One region of the Flavobacterium chungangensis genome, then DNA from elsewhere that is predicted to be linked to it. Evidence: riboswitches for the same ligand, from Rfam matches in the RefSeq annotation. Region 1 holds a riboswitch; each other region holds the start of a gene.

Region 1 (4,865 bases):
TGATGAATTGGTAAAGCATTACAATACGCTAATCAAAAACGGATTCAATATCGTAGCGGTAAACAAAAAAGCCAATACGCTCCCGATTGACTTATATAAAGAACTACGATCAGATCTTAAAAAGTATGGCAAAGAGTTTCTGTATGAAACCTCTGTTGAAACTGGAATTCCCGTTTTGCAAACCTTAAGAGATTTGTATTATTCGGGCGAAAAAATCACAAAAATTCGAGGTGTTTTCTCTGATCATCTAAGTTATGTTTTTAATCGATTTTCATCAGAAGAAGTTTCGTTTTCATCTGTTTTAAAAGATGCGAGTCTTTTAGGATTAATGAAGTCAAACTTTAAAGAAGATCTGTCAGGAAATGATACAGCAAGAAAACTTTTGATCTTGGCCAGAGAAATAGGAAAAGATTTTGAGCTTTCAGACATTAAAATCAAGCCATTTATAACCGAAGAGCATTTGGAGAAAAACGGAGTGCTAAACAAAGACGCTCTCGATAAATCTTTTAAAATCACCAAAATTACTCAAGCAGAAAATCATGTATTGAGATATGTGGGTGAGTTTGATGTCGAAAAAGGCATTTTGGAAGTTAAGTTAATTTCGGAACCAGTAGATTCTCCAATCGGACAATTGAAAGGTTCTGATGCCATTTTTGAAATTTTCACTAAATCTTATGCCGACATTCCTATCGTAATTCAAAGTGCTCCGCCTTGTAAACAAGCAATTTCTAGAGGAATTATAACCGATATTCTGAAAATTGCGGAGCGAATTAGGAGCAAAGAAGCTGTTTGGCTTTAATTTTTTAGTTAAAAAAAAGAAAAAAGAGAAAAAAGTTCTTTGATAAATTGATTTGTCAAATGGAGTCATGAAGAAAAAATTAGCTTTTTTGTAAGTTTTTTACCTTTGTTATTTTGTTTTCGTTTTTGTAAGATGTTTTTTGTCGTTAAAAAACACATTTTCAACGAATTTTGTAATTAAATTCTTGAATTTTATTTGTGTAATAAAAAAAATATTTGCATATTTGTTATACCCAAAAACTACTAGAAATCAAATGAACTTAAAAGTCAACAAAATGTTTTGTGCCATTTCGGTTAAGACCGAGGCAGGGGTGTCTATTGCTTAAAAAAATTGTAAGAATACAATAACAATATAGTAAGAGCCTCCGATAGAAATATTAGGAGGCTTTTTAATTTAACAGAAATGCAAAATTTTAAAATACAATATAAATCACAGATGAATAAATCCTTACAGATGAACAAGATGTTTACTGTCGCGCTTATTTGCGCATACGTCTGTTGATACTAAAAGCATACATGAGTGTAAAAACTTAAACCCTTTTGGTATCTAAAAATCCAAAAGGGTTTTTTTATTCGGTAAAACGAATTAACAAAAAGATAAACGAGAAATAAAGATTATAAAACACAACTTAACTAAAACTTAATATCATGAGCAAATTGAACTACTTCGCAGAAAAAATTTCTAAATTGAAAAACAGAAGGACAAAAAATAATAATCCACCGCCAACAAACGAATTGGCTCACCCAAGGTTCGGAATCACAGAGGAAGATAAAAGCGCTGCAAAAAAAGCACCAAACTCTTTATTGTTTTTGATGTATTCAAAAGAAAATGAAACGCTTTTTATCTAAACGGAAAAGAATCATAAACTAGGTGAAAACCTGCTTAATTTTACTGGGCATTTTTGTTCGGTAAATTTTTGCGTATAATAGTTTTTGCTAAAGTATGTCACAGAAATTTAACAAACACTTTTAGATAAAATTTGTTTGTTAGCGAAATTAGTAGTTAATTTGCACTCGTTAAGTTCAAACACGTATTGAAATGTTATAAAGAAAGGACGAGGGATTAGACCCGATGAAGCCTTAGCAACCCTTCGGTAAAACGAAGAAGGTGCTACATTCTACCACGCCAAACGTGGAAAGATAACAACAAGATTTTTTCTAGTTAAACCTAGTTTTTCTTTCTAATATTTCCATATACAAATCAATAATACAACAGATTTGAAATTGGAAAATATACCAAATCCCATTATAATTCAAGATTTCATCACAGAAAGTGGTGCAACTTATCATGCTATACCATTAAGTTTTACGCTGGCAGGGCAACCTTTGCACAGTGCGCCTATTGTTTTGGTTAATCATGCTTTAACTGGAAATTCGCAAGTTACTGGTGAAAATGGCTGGTGGAATGACTTGATTGGTAAAGATAAAACCATTGATACTGATGTTTATACCATTCTAGCTTTCGATATTCCAGGAAACGGAAGCAATTCTTTTTTAATTGACAACTATTTAGATTTTACAGCGAGAGACATTGCCAAAATCTTTATCGAAGGTGTAAAAACTCTAAATATCGAAAAGCTTTTTGCGGTTATTGGAGGTTCTGTTGGTGGCGGAATTGCTTGGGAAATTTTAGCATTAGCGCCAAATATTACAGAAAACCTTATTCCGATTGCGAGCGACTGGAAATCTACTGATTGGCTTATTGCAAATTGCTTTTTACAAGAGCAAATTCTCAATAATTCTTCGAAACCAATTGAAGACGCCAGAATACATGCCATGCTTTGTTACCGTTCGCCAGAATCTTTCAAAGAAAAATTTCAGCGTACAATCAATCAAGACCTTTTGATTTTTAATATAGAAAGTTGGCTGGCGCATCACGGGAAAAAATTGCAGAAAAGATTCCAATTGTCTTCTTATAAATTAATGAATCAGTTGCTTAAAACAATTGATATTACTAGAAATAGTGAAAGTTTTGAAAATTTAATGTCTAAAACAAAAGCTTCAATTCATATTATCGGAATCAATTCGGATTTGTTTTTTACAGCAAAAGAAAACGTAGAAACCTACGAAGAATTGAAGAAATTTAAAGATAATGTTTTCTATAGCGAAATTGATTCGGTTCACGGACATGACGCTTTTTTAATCGAGTACAAACAATTAGATCATTTACTTGCCGACATTTTTAAGGCAGAAACAATAAAGAAATAAAATGAAAGTATTAAAATTTGGAGGTAAATCGTTAGCAAACGGAGAAGGACTTAACAAAGTTGTTTCAATCATTTCTGATAAAGTAAGTCAAGGTGAAAAAATTGCCGTTGTGGTTTCTGCACGCGGAAATGCTACAGACGAATTAGAGTTTATTTTGAGCATTGCTGCTAAAAACGGCAGTTACAAAGAATTATTAGAGAATTTTAAAAAATATCAAATATCAGATTATCCCAATGTAGATTTATCGGAAGAATTTGGAGTCTTAGAAAAACTTTTTGAAGGTGTAAGCTTAATTGGAGATTACAGCAAAAAAATCAAAGATCAGATTTTATCAAAAGGAGAATTACTTTCGGCTAAATTATTGACAGCAATTTTATTGGAAAAAGGAATTCCTGCCAATTTTGTAGATACAAGAGATTTGCTGAAAACAGATTCTAAATTTGGTGATGCACAGCCTTTAGAGCAGCTTTCAAAGAAAAACGTAGTCAATTATTTTAAAGAACATAACGGCGAAACGGTTAATATAGTTACAGGCTTCATTGGCTCAAACAACAACAACGACACAACTACTTTAGGTAGAAATGGCAGTAACTATACCGCTTCGTTAATCGCAAATTATTTAAATGCAGAAGAATTACAAAACTTCACGCACGTAGACGGAATCTACACGGCAAACCCAGATTTGGTTGCCGATGCTAAGAAAATTGAGTATTTATCGTTTAATGAAGCGAACGAATTGGCAAATTTTGGAGCAACGATTCTTCATGCTAAGACAATTATTCCTTTGTTAGAAAAGAATATCCCATTACGAATTTTAAATACTTTCAATCACGAAAATCGCGGAACTTTAATTACATCTGATTCTTCTAAGGAAGGAATTAAAACGCTTTCTGTTTTAGAAAATGTCTCTCTTGTAAATCTTGAAGGTCGTGGATTGCTTGGAAAAGCAGGAGTTGATGCTCGAATTTTTAAAGTAATGGGCGATCACAATATCAGTGTAAGCATCATTTCGCAAGGTTCTTCAGAAAGAGGAATCGGATTGGTCGTGGCGACAGAAAAAGCTACTCTTGCAATGGTCGAATTAGAGAAAGAATTCGAAAATGACTTTTATTCTAAAGATGTAAATCAGATTACGGTAACAGATAATGTATCGGTAATTTCGATTATTGGTCAGGATTTGAGCACTTTCCATAAACCGTACACGGCTTTAATCAAAAATAAAATTGTTCCGATTTTGTTCAACAACACTGTAACAGGTAAAAATGTGAGTTTGGTTGTTAAAAAAGAAGAACTAAATAAAGCTTTAAACGTAATTCACGGAGAGATTTTTGGAGTTTCGAAAAAGATCAACATTGCAATTTTCGGTCACGGATTAGTTGGCGGAACTTTAATCAATCAAATTTTAGAATCGGCTGCAGCGATTGAAAAACGTAAAGATATTAAGCTGAATGTGTTTGCTATCGCAAATTCTAAAAAGTTGCTTTTAAACAAATATGGTGTTACAGATAACTGGAAAAACGATATTCAAACAAAAGGTGAAGCTTATACGATTAAAGATATTATTACTTACGCAAACGAACATCATTTAGAGAACTTAATTGCAATTGATAATACAGCAAGTGCGACTTTCGTTGAGAATTATATTCCGCTTGTAGAAAGCAGTTTCGATTTGATTTCTTCGAATAAAGTAGCTAATACTTTGACGTACGGTTTCTATAAAGAATTGAGAAAAGCTTTGGCAGAAAACCAAAAGAATTACCTATACGAAACTAATGTGGGGGCAGGATTACCATTAATTGATACGATTAAATTATTGCACCTTTCAGGAGAAAATATCACTAAAATTAAAGGAGTTTTCT
Region 2 (4,865 bases), on a different contig from region 1:
ACACCTAGATCGACAATCTCGTAATTGTTACAAGCCAAAACCACCGAAACGATGTTTTTACCAATATCGTGAACGTCACCTTTTACGGTTGCCATCAAGATTTTTCCGTTTCCTTGTTTGTCTCCGGCTTGTTTGCTCGCTTCGATAAATGGCAATAAATAAGCCACGGCTTTTTTCATTACACGAGCCGATTTTACTACCTGAGGCAGGAACATTTTTCCGCTTCCAAATAAATCTCCAACCACATTCATTCCCGTCATCAAATTGATTTCGATAACTTCGATTGGTTTTGTTGCTGCCAAACGTGCTTCTTCAACATCTTCTTCAATAAAAGCATCGATTCCTTTTACCAATGAATGTGTAATACGTTCCTGAACGGTTCCAAAACGCCATTCCTGAACCGTTTTTTCATCGCTTTTTGCTTCACCTTTTACACTTTCGGCAAAATCTAAGAGGCGTTCAGTAGCATCATCACGTCTATCTAAAATAACGTCTTCAACGTATTCTAATAAGTCTTTCGGAATATCATCATAAATCGTCAGCATTTCTGGATTTACGATTCCCATCGTCATTCCGTTTTTAATCGCGTGGTATAAAAACACAGAGTGCATTGCTTCACGAACCGTATCGTTTCCTCTAAAAGAAAACGAAACGTTACTTACTCCACCGCTGATGTGCGCATGAGGAAGATTTTCTCGAACCCATTTTGTTCCTCTAAAGAAATCTAAAGCGTTCAATCTATGCTCTTCCATTCCCGTTGCAACTGGGAAAATATTTAAATCGAAAATAATATCCTGTGGAGGGAACCCCACTTTGTTCACCAAAATATCATACGAACGCTGGCAAATCTCCACTCTACGATCGTAATTATCCGCCTGACCAACTTCGTCAAATGCCATAACAATAGCAGCTGCTCCGTAACGTTTGATTAATTTGGCGTGGTGAATAAAGGCTTCTTCTCCTTCCTTTAACGAAATCGAGTTTACAACGCTTTTTCCTTGTACTACTTTTAGACCTGCTTCAATGATTTCCCATTTCGAACTGTCGATCATAATTGGCACTCTCGAAATGTCTGGTTCTGCAGCAATTAAATTCAAAAATTTAGTCATTGCATTAACACCATCAAGCATTCCCTCATCCATATTAATGTCGATGATTTGTGCTCCTCCTTCTACCTGCTGTCTTGCAATATCAAGTGCCTCGTCATATTTCTCTTCCTTGATTAATCTCAAGAATTTTCTTGAACCTGTTACATTCGTACGCTCACCAACATTCACGAAAACACTTTCGGGCGTAATAATTAACGGTTCTAATCCTGATAATACAAGGTCTCTTCTTTTTTCTGTCATTTCTTTTTTAAGTTACTGAGATTCTAAGATGCTTAGATTCTGAGTTTTTTTATTCTATTTCTTTCCTGCAAGGTTTTTAAAACCTTGTAGATATTCATGTTTATTATTTTGGGCGTGCTTCGCCGCGGCGAACCGGGCTATCCGTTACAAGTCCTCGTCTCGTCAAAAGACTAGACTGTGGGCTTTTCTCTTCTATCCTTCACACAAACTTGGTTTCATAAGAAATCGCTTTCCTACTTCTATTATTTATATTCATAATCTGATTTTGACAATTCTTGAATTTCTTCCTTTTTATAAAGAATTTCCCAAATCATTTTATATAAATCTAAAAAAGGTTTTGCTTTCTTTTCATTCATTTCACTCGTATGTCCCGTATAGTAACTTACAGGTTTTTTATTTCCATTTGCGAAAACTACAATGCTCTTTTGAAAACTAGGATTTGTAATCCATATTGTATCATTAACATTCGGTTCAAACAAAATCGGCATTTCAAAAAATTTAACCCTTATAATGAATTCATATATCCTTTCTTTTTCTTCTCTTGTCAATTCTACTTTAATAGTTTTTTCTCCATCATGATAATCTCTGTAAAAGCTATTATATTGAGAATTATAACTGTCAGTTGCGCCATTATTAATTGTAAAATAAAAATCAGAGGGTATTTCTTGTATAACTTTTGATGAAGATTCTTCACTTTGGAAACCAAACAAGCCAAAAAGTATAAATACAATTGATATTATTCTTAATTGCCTCATCACCAATAGTTTTTTAGTTAAGAAAAAACAGGCGCCACTCTCGGCTTATAATCCTTAGCAACCTCAGCCATTAATCGAATATGATCTGGCGTTGTTCCGCAACAACCACCGATGATATTGATTAAATTATCCTCTAAATATTCTTTAATGAAAGCCTGTGTTTGTTCTGGTGTTTCATCGTATTGTCCGAAAGCGTTTGGCAATCCTGCATTTGGATGTGCCGAAACATTAAAACTTGTATTATGTGCTAATGTTTTTAAGTATGGTTTCAACAAATCGGCTCCAAGAGCGCAATTGAATCCTACGCTTAATAACGGAATATGCGAAACTGAGATCAAAAACGCTTCAACTGTCTGTCCAGAAAGTGTTCTTCCTGAAGCATCTGTAATTGTTCCTGAAACCATGATTGGAATATCTATATTGCGTTCTTCTTTTACTTCTTCGATTGCAAAAAGTGCGGCTTTTGCGTTTAATGTATCGAAGATTGTTTCTACTAAAAGCAAATCACAACCGCCATCCATTAAAGCTTCTGCTTGTTGTTTGTAAGCAATTCGTAAATCGTCAAACGTTACGGCTCTGTAACCTGGATCGTTTACATCTGGCGACATACTTGCTGTACGGTTGGTTGGTCCAATTGAACCGGCTACGAAACGTGGTTTTTCTGGATTTTTTGCGGTAAACTCATCGGCTACTTGTCTTGCGATTTTTGCCGATTCGTAGTTTAACTCGTAAACCAAATCTTCCATATGATAATCGGCCATACCGATTGTTGTTCCAGAGAAAGTATTGGTTTCTACAATGTCAGCACCAGCTTCATAATAAGCGGCATGAACATCGCGGATTGCTTGTGGTTGTGTTAGGGATAGTAAATCGTTGTTTCCTTTTAACGGATGCGGAAAATCTTTGAAACGCTCTCCTCTGAAATCTTCTTCGGAGAAATTATAGCGTTGCAACATTGTTCCCATTGCTCCATCAAGGATTAGGATATTCTTTTTTATTGCTTCTTGAATTGTAATTGCCATGTTTTTTTGTTTTAGCTGCTAAGACGCTAAGGTTCTAAGATGCTAAGTTTTTTTTATTATGATTGTGAAGTTTAAACCTAACAGGTTTTAAAAACCTGTTAGGTTTGCTTCGGATATTTTTTTCACATTAATTCCAAAAGTGCACTATTGCTGGCTCATTAGCCCCGATTGAAGTGGAAATTATTTTGTCCGCCGCGGCGGACAAAATGATTGCAACGAAAAGCGGGAACTATTGACTGCAAAAATGCGCCAATGATTCGCTCCTTACTGAATTGCTTCAGTAAATATTATATGTTATCGAGAAAAGTTTTGAGAAATACGAGTATGTATTTGTGTTATCTATCTTTAATACTGGAAAATGTTGTATAAAGTAGAATTTAGCACCTTCTTTATGATAAAGGGTTGCTAAGGTTTCATCGGGTCTATCCCTCCGCCTTTCGTGATAACTGACAATAATTTTAAGAACAGTGCAAAGGTATGAAATAGGCTTTCTATTTGCAAATGTTTTTTTTTAAGATGCTGAGAGGCTAAGATACTGAGATTCTAAGTTTTTATCTTTTACGTGATTTAGCTCCAGAGGAGCATAATATTTATAGAAAAAAGACAAGCACAACACAAGAGCTCCAGCGGAGCGAAATATATTTCGCTCCGCTGGAGCTCTTGCCCAAACGAATAATTTCTTTTCTATAAATATGTCATCCCTCTGTGATTAATAAAAAAGCTAAACCTGTTTTTCTAATATAGCCCGTGGTTTCAACCACGGGAAACGTATTGTGATAATCCGTTTTGTTTTGTTGTCATGTAAATTGATTGTGCGTTGTGTCTATACGTTGTGTTCCAGTGGTTGAAACCACTGGCTATGTTTGAATATGTTTTATAAAAAAAAGCTCAAACTTTAAAAAAGTTTGAGCTTCATATATAAAATCTTAGTGTCTTAGAAACTAAGAATCTTAGCAACTTAAACAATTGCCTTCACAACCGCTTTTGGAGCTTCTTTACGAGTTCCGTCGAAACCGTCTACTCCTGAAACTGTTGTATATTTCAATACGTATTTTTTACCTGGATTGATGATTCCGTATGCAGCTTGGCACATTAAAGTTGCTTCGTGGAAACCACAAAGGATTAACTTTAATTTTCCTGGGTATGTATTTACGTCTCCAATAGCGAAGATTCCCGGAATGTTAGTTTGGTAATCTAATGCATTGTTTACTTTAATTGCATTTTTCTCGATTTCTAATCCCCAGTCTCCAATTGGACCTAATTTTGGTGTTAATCCGAAAAGCGGAATGAAATAGTCGCAGTCAATTTTACGGTGTGCGCCGTTTTCTTCGATATCTAGTGACTCAACGTGCTCAGCACCATTGATTCCGATAACTTCTGCCGGAGTGATTAATTTGATTTTTCCAGCTGATTTTAATTCCTGTACTTTTTCTACAGAATCTAAAGCTCCTCTAAATTCGTTTCTTCTGTGAATCAAAGTTACTTCTGAAGCTACGTTTGCTAAGAAGATACTCCAGTCTAGTGCTGAATCTCCTCCTCCTGCAATAACAACTCTTTTATCTCTGAATTTCTCAGGATTTTTGATGAAGTACTTTACTCCTTTATCTTCATAAAACTCGATATCTTCGATAAGTGGTTTACGAGGCTCGAAACTTCCTAAACCTCCAGCGATTGCAATAACTGGCGCGTGGAATTTAGTTCCTTTGTTTGATGTTACAATGAAAGTTCCGTCTTCCTGT
Region 3 (4,865 bases), on a different contig from region 1:
ATATAATTTTTCATTGAAAACCAAAATACCGCAAGTTCCAGGTCCGCCTAAAAATTTATGAGGAGAAAAGAAAATAGCGTCCAATTGTTCTTCTGGATCTTTTGGGTGCATATCGATTTTGACATACGGCGCCGAAGCTGCAAAATCTACAAAACAAAGTCCGCCGTTTTGGTGCATGATTTTGGCTAATTCGTGATAAGGCGTAATAATTCCTGTAACATTCGAACAAGCCGTAAACGAACCTATTTTTAAGCTTCTGTTTGCATATTTTTTAATCGTTTCAGCAAGAACATTTGGGTCGACTAAATTGTTCTCATCAGGCGGAAGAATAACTACCTCAGCATTGGTTTCATACCACGAAACTTGATTAGAATGATGTTCCATGTGCGTAATAAAAACCACTGGTCTATCTTCTTCCGATATTGTTCGAAGTGCCATAATGCGTTGCAGTTTTGATAAAGCTGCTGTCATACCGCTTCCAGTCGTTACCAAAACATCCGAATCATTGGCATTAACCGATTTTTTAATAATATCCCTTGCATGCTGATAGGCATAAGTAGAGGTTTTTCCTGTCTGACTTGAAAGTGAATGCGTATTGGCAATCATTGGACCAATTTTATTGAGCATTATATCTTCGATCGGATGGTATAATCTTCCGCTGGCAACCCAGTCTGCGTACACTAAATTTTGTTCTCCGTAAACCGATTCGAAAGTATGATCAATTCCTACTGTATTTTCTCTAAATTTAGAAAAGTAACATTCAGGCTCTGTTGGTTTTGTTGTTGGCTCAATCGCATTCATTTCCTTATCATTTTAAATTAACTAATATGTATTCTTTCTCAATTTTTGTCATTTCGAGGAATGACAAGATTGCGTGTTCTTTATTAAATTTTATTTTCTAAAAGTGTTTTTAGTGTAGCTTGTAATTCTTCTCCGTGCAGGTTTTTCGCAACGATTATTCCTTTAGAATCCACTAAATAATTTCCTGGAATAGCTCTTACACCGTATAATTTAGCAACAGCACTGTTCCAGAAAAGCAAATCAGAAACATGCGTCCAAGTTAAATTATCATCTTGAATTCCTTTAACCCAGTTTTCTTTCTTTTTATCTAAAGAGATGCCTACGATATTGAATCCTTTATCATGAAATTCTTTGTAAGCTGCTACAATATTTGGGTTCTCTCTTCGGCATGGTCCGCACCATGAAGCCCAAAAATCAACTAGAGTATAACCTCCTTTTAAATTATCATAAAGTCGAACTGGCTTTCCGTCAGGATCATTGGCTGTAAAATCAGGGGCTTTTTTACCTACTGCTAATCCGTCTAAAACAATAGCCAGTTCTTTTAATTCTTTCACGTAAGTGGTATTTTGAAGACTTTTATCCAACAAAGCAATATTTTGTGTAATCTGCTCTGGCGTTAATCTATATGACCAGTTTCTGTACAACACATAAGCCGAAACAATAGATTTTGGATGTTCGGTTAGGAATTTACTGATTTCTACATCTTTGCTCTTTTTATAGATTTCGAACAAATCTTGAGAAGCTGAACCTTCAACCACAGAAGCGGTATAATATTTCTTCGGACTCAGTTTTACTGTAATTGGGTCTTTTTCAAGAAAAACATACAAGGGCGAACTTTCTGTATTGACGCTCAATCCATATAATTCTGGTGTTTTTACTTTTGTTTTAAAACTAAAATTTCCATCTTTTACTTTTGCCGAATCAATTGTAGTAAACATTTTATTGTGAAACTTTTGCAGGTAAACATATTGCGCCACTGTATCGACAACAGTCCCTTTTAATTGTAAATTATTTTCCTGCGCTTGAGTTTGAAAAGCTCCAAAAAGCAAAGCAAAACCGAATAGTATTTTTTTCATTTTATTTTAGTTTTAAGATTAGACAAAAGAATTTTAGGCCAATGAAAAAAGTCATTAGCGTTAGTATTGTTTATAAAAGAAATTGGAGAGAAACTAGTCTTTAAGCCTTCAGAAAAAAGCAAAACTGTTTTCTTCAAAAATGGAATTCAAGAGTTCATAACTGGCGTACAAAATGGATTCTGCTTTCATAATAAAGATTTTAATTGGATGATCTTAAACAGATTTACGGAGAAATCTTTCTTATCTACCCGCACACAGCGGAAGGATTTAGCACCTTATTCGGCAACAGGTTGCTAAGACTTCAATGGGCCTATTCCCTCAGTCTTTCTGGATAAGTATCATTATATAAATTTTCTGTGATACAAATATATATTAATTCTACCGAATTAGTCAAGTTTAAAATACTTTTTTTTCATTTTTTTATTAAAATAACCTTTCAATACAATTCAAGATTTTAAAAATCAATACATTAAAATAAAATATACTTTTTGGCAAATGCTTTTTTTATAAAATAAATTCATACGTTTTACTTTTCAAAAAAAGAAAACATCATTTTATTCTGCACAAAAGACATGTAAATATTTATTCTTTTCAAGATTTGAAAAAGCTTCTTTTAACCCATTTTCAAGGTTTGAAGTAATTAATCTTAAGACCTGTTTTAAGTCGTCAAAATTATTTGGTTTTACAAAATAGCAGACTGCACCAAGGTTGGCAGCTGTATCCATATCATTTCTGTACGAAGAAGTAGAAATCATAACTACAGGAATATCTTTATAACGTTCTTCCGATTTTAATTGCTTCAGACATTCCCAGCCGTTCATAACGGGCATATTTAAATCTAGAAAAACAATTTCTGGAATCTTCTCCTGATTTTTAAGCGTATTTATCACACCGCTACCATTTTCTGAACAATAGCAAACAATACTTTCATCTATTTCTGCCAATGCTTCGCAAAACATTTCTGCATCATCCTGATCGTCATCAGCCAATAAAATCATCTTTTCTTGCATACTTAAATGTGTTTTACTTTTTGCTCAAATGGCAATGTTATAATAAAAATGGCTCCTTTATTAGCAATTCCTGTGGCTGTAATACTTCCGCCGTGACGTTCGGCTATTTTTTTACAAAGCGATAACCCTAAACCCGTTCCTTCATAACGATCCTTAGAATTTAAGCGTGTAAAGGTTTCAAAAATTCGTCCTGTCTGATCAAGATCAAAACCAATTCCGTTATCTTCTACTGTAATTATCGCAATTCTGTTGCCTTCTTCAATTTGTTCTGTTGCTGTAATACGTATTTCTGGCGGAGTATCTTCTTTAGCAAATTTAATAGAATTATTAATAAGATTATAAAACAGCTGATACAACAATACAGAAGCGCCTTCTATAACTGGAAGTTTTTCAAAATAAATGGTGCCATTTGTATTTTGAAGCGCAATTTCAAGATCGGTTTCTATATTTTTAATAACTTCATTTAAATCGACTATTGTTGTTTTTTGCGAATCGGCATTCATTTTCGAATAGGCTAATACACCATCAATCATATTAAACATACGATCTGCCGCAACATGAATTCGTTCAATATATTTTGTTGAAGATTCATCAAACTGTCCTGACATATGATCTTCTAGACGGCTTAGAAAAGTTTTTATCTTTCGAACAGGTTCTTTTAAATCATGCGAAGCAACATGCGCAAACTGCTGTAAATCGTCGTTAGATCTTTGCAGTTCTTTAGTACGATCTTTTACCAAAATTTCAAGTTTTTCAGTAATCGACTTTTGTTCGTGAATATCTGTACAGGTACCAAACCAATTGGTAATGATGCCTTCTTTATCTCTAATAGGAAGCGCTTTACTTAAAAACCAGCGGTATTCTCCCGTACTGGCATTTTTTAAGCGAAATTCCGTCTGATAAGGAACTCCTGCATGAACACTTTCGTACCACATTTTTGACACTAAATAAACATCGTCTGCATGTAATTTTGAAATCCAGCTTGGATCTCCAAATTCATCTTCTATGTAACCTGTGTATTCGTACCAGCGGCTATTGTAATAATCAACAAAACCTTCTGAATTGGCTGTCCAAATAATTTGAGGAACCAAATCTGCAAGCTGTCTAAATCGTTCTCCACTTTCTGCAATAACGTTTTGAAGTTCTTTCTGCGAAGTAATATCGCTCGATGCTCCAAACCATTCAATAATCTTTTCTTGATCGTCTAATATCGGGACTACTCTAGAGAAAACCCATCTAACAGAATCGTCTTTATTTATAACCCTATGCTCCATTTCAAAAATGGATTTTTCTACTATCGATTTAGAAATAAGATGTACAGCCATCTGCAAATCGCTAGCATGAATAAATTTATCCAACCAATTGACACCACGTTCTCTTTGATTTGCCAAACGTCCGTCTCCTTCCAGATCTTGCATAATCATCCAATCGGCATCCATTCGATAAACCAAATCGGATGATGCGTTGACTAAAGCACGGAAGCGGCTTTCACTCTCTTCCATTTTTTGACGCGCCACAACTTGTTGCGTAACCTCAACTGCTACTTGTATCATTCCTGTTATCTCTCCATCTTCAATTAACGGACGATAAGCCAAATTATAATAATAGTCTTTTAATTCTCCTGTACGATTGTGTGGCACCAAAACTTCACTTTGATCAAAAGGAATTCCTTCATTATAAACCTTTAAAACTTGCTCCCAAACATATTGCCCTTCCAGTTCTGGCAAAACATCAATCAGTCGCATGCCGATAATTTCTGCGCCGCGACCAATCATTTGCAGCATATGCCTATTGATCTGCTCAATAATAAGATCATCTCCTTTAAGCACTAAAGTCGGAGCTGGCGTTTGATGAATCATTTTGCGAAAACGATTCTCACTTTGCTGCAATTTTTCTTGTGCTTGCTTGCTTTCTGTAATATCACGTGTTGTTCCAGCAACAAACTCTACTTCTCCATTTTCATTAAAAACGGGAACAA

Evidence for each region. A riboswitch is a leader RNA that binds a small molecule or an ion and turns the genes downstream of it on or off. The one in region 1 is predicted to bind S-adenosylmethionine.
Region 2: linked by a shared signal. The riboswitch ahead of ACFO3N_RS05250 (homocysteine S-methyltransferase family protein) and the one ahead of ACFO3N_RS00025 (alpha/beta fold hydrolase) in region 1 are both predicted to bind S-adenosylmethionine.
Region 3: linked by a shared signal. The riboswitch ahead of ACFO3N_RS07700 (redoxin domain-containing protein) and the one ahead of ACFO3N_RS00025 (alpha/beta fold hydrolase) in region 1 are both predicted to bind S-adenosylmethionine.

The regions. Positions count from the first base shown of each region.
Region 1 covers NZ_JBHSFY010000001.1:3,356-8,220, reverse strand. Annotated here, with positions in the region: gene ACFO3N_RS00035 (homoserine dehydrogenase family protein) at 1-799, shown strand, start outside; gene ACFO3N_RS00030 (hypothetical protein) at 1,447-1,647, shown strand; SAM riboswitch class I at 1,838-1,945, shown strand; gene ACFO3N_RS00025 (alpha/beta fold hydrolase) at 2,023-3,006, shown strand; gene thrA (bifunctional aspartate kinase/homoserine dehydrogenase I) at 3,008-4,865, shown strand, end outside.
Region 2 covers NZ_JBHSFY010000003.1:9,396-14,260, reverse strand. Annotated here, with positions in the region: gene metH (methionine synthase) at 1-1,349, opposite strand, end outside; gene ACFO3N_RS05255 (hypothetical protein) at 1,592-2,104, opposite strand; gene ACFO3N_RS05250 (homocysteine S-methyltransferase family protein) at 2,122-3,126, opposite strand; SAM riboswitch class I at 3,459-3,575, opposite strand; gene ACFO3N_RS05245 (NAD(P)/FAD-dependent oxidoreductase) at 4,085-4,865, opposite strand, start outside.
Region 3 covers NZ_JBHSFY010000004.1:75,009-79,873, forward strand. Annotated here, with positions in the region: gene ACFO3N_RS07695 (aminotransferase class V-fold PLP-dependent enzyme) at 1-801, opposite strand, end outside; gene ACFO3N_RS07700 (redoxin domain-containing protein) at 885-1,877, opposite strand; SAM riboswitch class I at 2,115-2,215, opposite strand; gene ACFO3N_RS07705 (response regulator) at 2,432-2,887, opposite strand; gene ACFO3N_RS07710 (PAS domain-containing sensor histidine kinase) at 2,890-4,865, opposite strand, start outside.